One region of the Paenibacillus sp. PDC88 genome, then DNA from elsewhere that is predicted to be linked to it. Evidence: predicted binding sites of a transcription regulator. Region 1 holds the regulator's gene; the other holds the start of a gene.
The links. Region 1 encodes Rex, which represses fermentation and respiration genes when NADH is low (regulators of the CRP and FNR family bind a similar motif). Its sites were predicted from a motif close to TTGTGAAATATTTCACAA; they were not measured.

Region 1 (2,209 bases):
TTATTGTTGCTTGCTGCACCATCTGTAGCAAGCGATACAACAACCCCTGCTTTTAACAGCTCAGGTACTCGCGCAACACCGCTCGCCAGCTTCAGGTTGCTTCCAGGATTATGAGCAACAGCCACATTGTATTTGGCGAGCACCTCTATTTCTTCATCCGTTAAATGTACAGCATGTGCCACGAGAGAAGGTCTAGAGAAGAAGCCAAGCTTCTCCAGATGTGCTACTGGACGCAGCCCATACTCTTTTACATTCTGTTCTACTTCAGCGGCCGTTTCGGACATATGTGTATGCAGGGGTAAATTCAGCTCATGTGCCGCTTCTACAAATTTCTCAATAAACTCTGGTCCGCAAGTATATGGTGAATGTGGGGACAGCATCGTCGTGATACGTCCGTCTGCCTGATTATGCCATTCCCGGGCAAAGGTCGTTGCTTCCTTCAGCTTAAATGCACGCAGCTCATCTGAACCGAAGCCAATCGCTCCCCGCATCAGACTTGCGCGAATGCCCGACTCCTGTGCCACTTTCGCCACCTGATTCATCTGATCATACATATCAAGGAAGGCGGTAGTTCCACCTCTCAGCATTTCCAGAACAGATAGCGAGGTCCCCCAGTAGACATCCTCAGCTGTGAACTTTTCCTCCATCGGCCACATTTTTTCTTGAAGCCAGACCTGAAGAGCAAGATCATCGCCATAGCCGCGTAGAAGTGACATCGCTGCATGACCATGTGTATTGATAAGGCCAGGAATAAACAGCTGGTGCTTGCCGTCATGAACCGGAAGACCTTCTGTCCCTTCAGGTAGATCTTCACCTATATATGAGATGCGGTCATCCTCAATCAGCATATAACCGCTGACGATTCGCCATTCAGGATCACTTACTGCAAATTTGCCGTTCTTGATGAGCCACTTATTTGACATCCTCTTCCTCCTCTTTCCCTGCTTCGTTCTCTAGATAATAAGCCAGACTAAGCAGATCTGTAGTGAAGTCCGCTGTATGAATCCGGATATGAGCAGGAGCCTTGATAATAATCGGGGCAAAATTAAGGATCGCTTCAACTCCCGCCTCCACCAGATAATCCGCCACACGCTGAGCTTCCGAATCCGGAACCGTTATAATGCCGATTCTAATGTTCAGATCCTTTACTGTTTTCACCAGCTCTTCCATAGGCTGAACCGTGAGCGTATTGATATTGGAGCCAATCTTCGAGGGCTGGGAATCAAATACGGCGACAATCTTCATATTGTCTTTTACATATCGATTATAGTTCGACAAGGCATGTCCGAGATTACCAGCACCGACAAGTGCCACATTAATCTGTTGATCCAGCTTCAAGATTTGTCTGATTTTATCGATGAGATAAGCTACATCATAGCCGATGCCTTTGCGTCCAAAATCCCCGAAATAAGCGAGATCCTTACGGATTTGCGCTGGATTCAAATCCAGTCTGAGACCAAGCTCCTGTGAAGATACAGTGGTCACTTCTCTTTTGTACAGCTCTTGTAAATAACGCAGATATACTGGCAGTCTTCTTACGACAGCCTCTGAAATTTTGTCCGACTTCAATTACAATTCCCCCTCACAACTGCAAGCAGTGTCCGTGCTTTCTATTACTTCTCTTCATTCGTTACATGTTCCTCTAGCCACTCGCTGATACGCGGAACCATCTTGTCCGTTGTCATATGCTCCATTTTAGGACCTGGCAGGGAATATAAAAAGTACTTGCCATAATACGATTCAATGACTCTTGTATCATACACGATAACGATGCCTCGGTCCTTAGCGGTTCGCACCAGTCTTCCGAAACCTTGTTTAAACCGAATAACCGCCTGAGGTACCGAGAGCTTCATAAACGGATTTTTCTTCTCCTGCTGCAGCAGTTCGCTCTTGGCTTCTACAACAGGATGGTTAGGAGGCTGGAAAGGCAGCCGTACAATAGCCAAACAGGATAAAGCTTCTCCTGGAATATCGACACCTTCCCAGAAGCTGCTCGTTCCAAGCAATACAGAAGCTTTGGCCTCCTGGAATCTTCTCGTCAGCTTGGTCCGGCTCCCACTGTCTACCCCTTGTCCAAACACGGAAATATCACTTGAGGCGAGAGCTTCCTTCAGCGGCTCATGTACTTGTCTCAACATCTTGTAAGAGGTAAACAGGACAAGCATTCTGCCCTTCGTTGCCTGTGCGGCCTCTGACAAAGATTTGACGA
Region 2 (2,209 bases), 340 kb from region 1:
CATTTGGTTAAACGTATCTGTTACAAAAGTAAATTCAGGCGAAGAGGATGGTCTTAGCTTCACACTCAGATCGCCCCTGCTGACCTTTCTCATTCCGGTTATCAGTGTATTCATCGGTTTAAACAACACCTGTCTCAAGAAGAACAATACAGAGACAAGCAGTAGAACAGCCACGACTGGGATAAACCGGATAATCTGCTGAAATACAGGCAGGTTCCGTACAATGCTCGCTTCGGGCAGCATGACAACATAATGAATGGCTCCGTCATGTGCGGGAACGTCAATTAGTAAATATCGTTCTTCTCGTTCAGAATCACCTACGATTTCGTAGAGCGAATCCTCTTCTGACTTCTCTAATTGAAATGCGGACGCAAGCTTCACCACATTGTCAGGCACCACTGTGCCGGAGAGCGCCTCCCCTTCTCCTGATAAAATAACCGATCCTCCGCCTTCGCCCCAATCCGCACGGTGTATACGCTCATTTAAGCTGTTGATCGGCACCCAGGCCCCAGCGATGAATTGCTCGTTAATACGCACCGTTTTTACGAGATGATAGGTTCCCTTGGTCTGAACAATTTCCCATTTATGTGTCGGGACTTCTGCGTCTACCGAAGCAGCTGCAGGCATAATGGCTGAGAGAGCATTTATTTTCTCATCATACCCCCGCTGTGTAGCTAGCAGCGTATCCTTATGAACGGTATCATACAGAAACAAGCCGTCCAGGAGATCATAGAACCCGAGATCTGTCCTGAATTTATTTACGATCCTCTGCTTAGCAATCGTGTAGTCACCACTGCCATAGGGCAGAAAAAACAACGAAATGATATCTGGATCCTGTTCCCCCAAACTATATAAGTAGCGATTAGTTTCTTTAAGGATGCGCTCGTTCTCTTCGACATTTTTGAGGACATAGTTTCGGTTTGTCAGAGATACCTGGTCGCGAACCACACTCATCGCATACACATTGTTAAAGTATAGAAACAGCACGAGCGGAGCCATAATCAAGCAAAAGCCGGTGATAAATTTAAAACGCAAGGATGATCTTGAACGGAGTTTCATCTGCTGCACTCTCCACTTTCTATAACGAATGAAAACGTTATCAACTATAGCATCTTCTCTAATTCGCTGGAATAATAAGGAATCCTTTTTCCTGTTCATCATAATTTAAGGAAAATTATGAATGAATTTCAATTGTCAATCATTCCAAGCGCATTGTCATGAAGGTTACATAACAAGTTATAGAATTACAATTTATGTGATATGAATCACAATATATTCTCTTCACTTTCATTATGATAATGACATAAATAACGGATTACCTGGGGGGCAAGCATGATGAATACAACGAAGGAAAAATTGGTCATCATCGGCAATGGTATGGCAGGGATCAGCACGGTAGAACAGATCCTTAAGCTGACAACAAGATTTGATATTACGGTCTTTGGCAGCGAGCCTTATCCGAACTATAATCGGATTATGTTATCTTATGTTCTGGAAGGCAGCAAGACGGTAGAGGATATTATTCTGAACGATTTGGAATGGTACGACAATCAAGGTATTCGTCTTTATACAGGAACCAAAGTGGAACGCATCGACGCAAATACGCGTGAAGTGATTACAGAGAATGGACTCAAGGTACCCTATGACAAGGTTATCATTGCTACAGGCTCAAACTCCTTTATCCTTCCTGTACCAGGCAGTGATAAACAAGGTGTGGTTGGTTTCCGGGACATTGCTGACTGTAATGAAATGCTTGAAGCGTCTAAACAATATAGCAAAGCGGCCGTAATCGGCGGCGGACTGCTCGGTCTTGAAGCTGCGAAAGGACTCGTCCAGCTCGGAATGGACGTTACTGTAGTTCACTTGATGGACACCCTCATGGAGCGTCAACTGGATCGAGATGCTTCACAGATGCTCTTAGCAGAGCTTGAGCGGCAAGGAATTAAGTTCAAGATGGGAGCACAAACGAAAGAGCTGTACGGTGACAACAGGGTTCAAGGATTGCGATTTGCTGACGATACGGAGCTGGAAGCCGATTTTGTCGTTATGGCAGTTGGCATCAAGCCAAATATCGGTGTTGCACGGGATAGCGGAATTGATGTAAATCGTGGTATCGTGGTCGATGATTATATGCGCACTTCTATGGAAGATGTCTATGCGGTCGGAGAATGTGCAGAGCATCGCGGCACTTGTTATGGCCTTGTCGCTC

Region 2: nirB (nitrite reductase large subunit NirB) is a predicted target of Rex. The motif match lies at 1,254-1,271, and genes of this name have one in related genera.

The regions. Positions count from the first base shown of each region.
Region 1 is NZ_FNNT01000002.1:284,340-286,548, reverse strand. It holds gene BLW49_RS07950 (amidohydrolase) at 1-923, opposite strand, end outside; gene BLW49_RS07945 (redox-sensing transcriptional repressor Rex) at 913-1,569, opposite strand; gene dinG (ATP-dependent DNA helicase DinG) at 1,614-2,209, opposite strand, start outside.
Region 2 is NZ_FNNT01000002.1:628,235-630,443, reverse strand. It holds gene BLW49_RS09470 (sensor histidine kinase) at 1-1,059, opposite strand, end outside; gene nirB (nitrite reductase large subunit NirB) at 1,336-2,209, shown strand, end outside.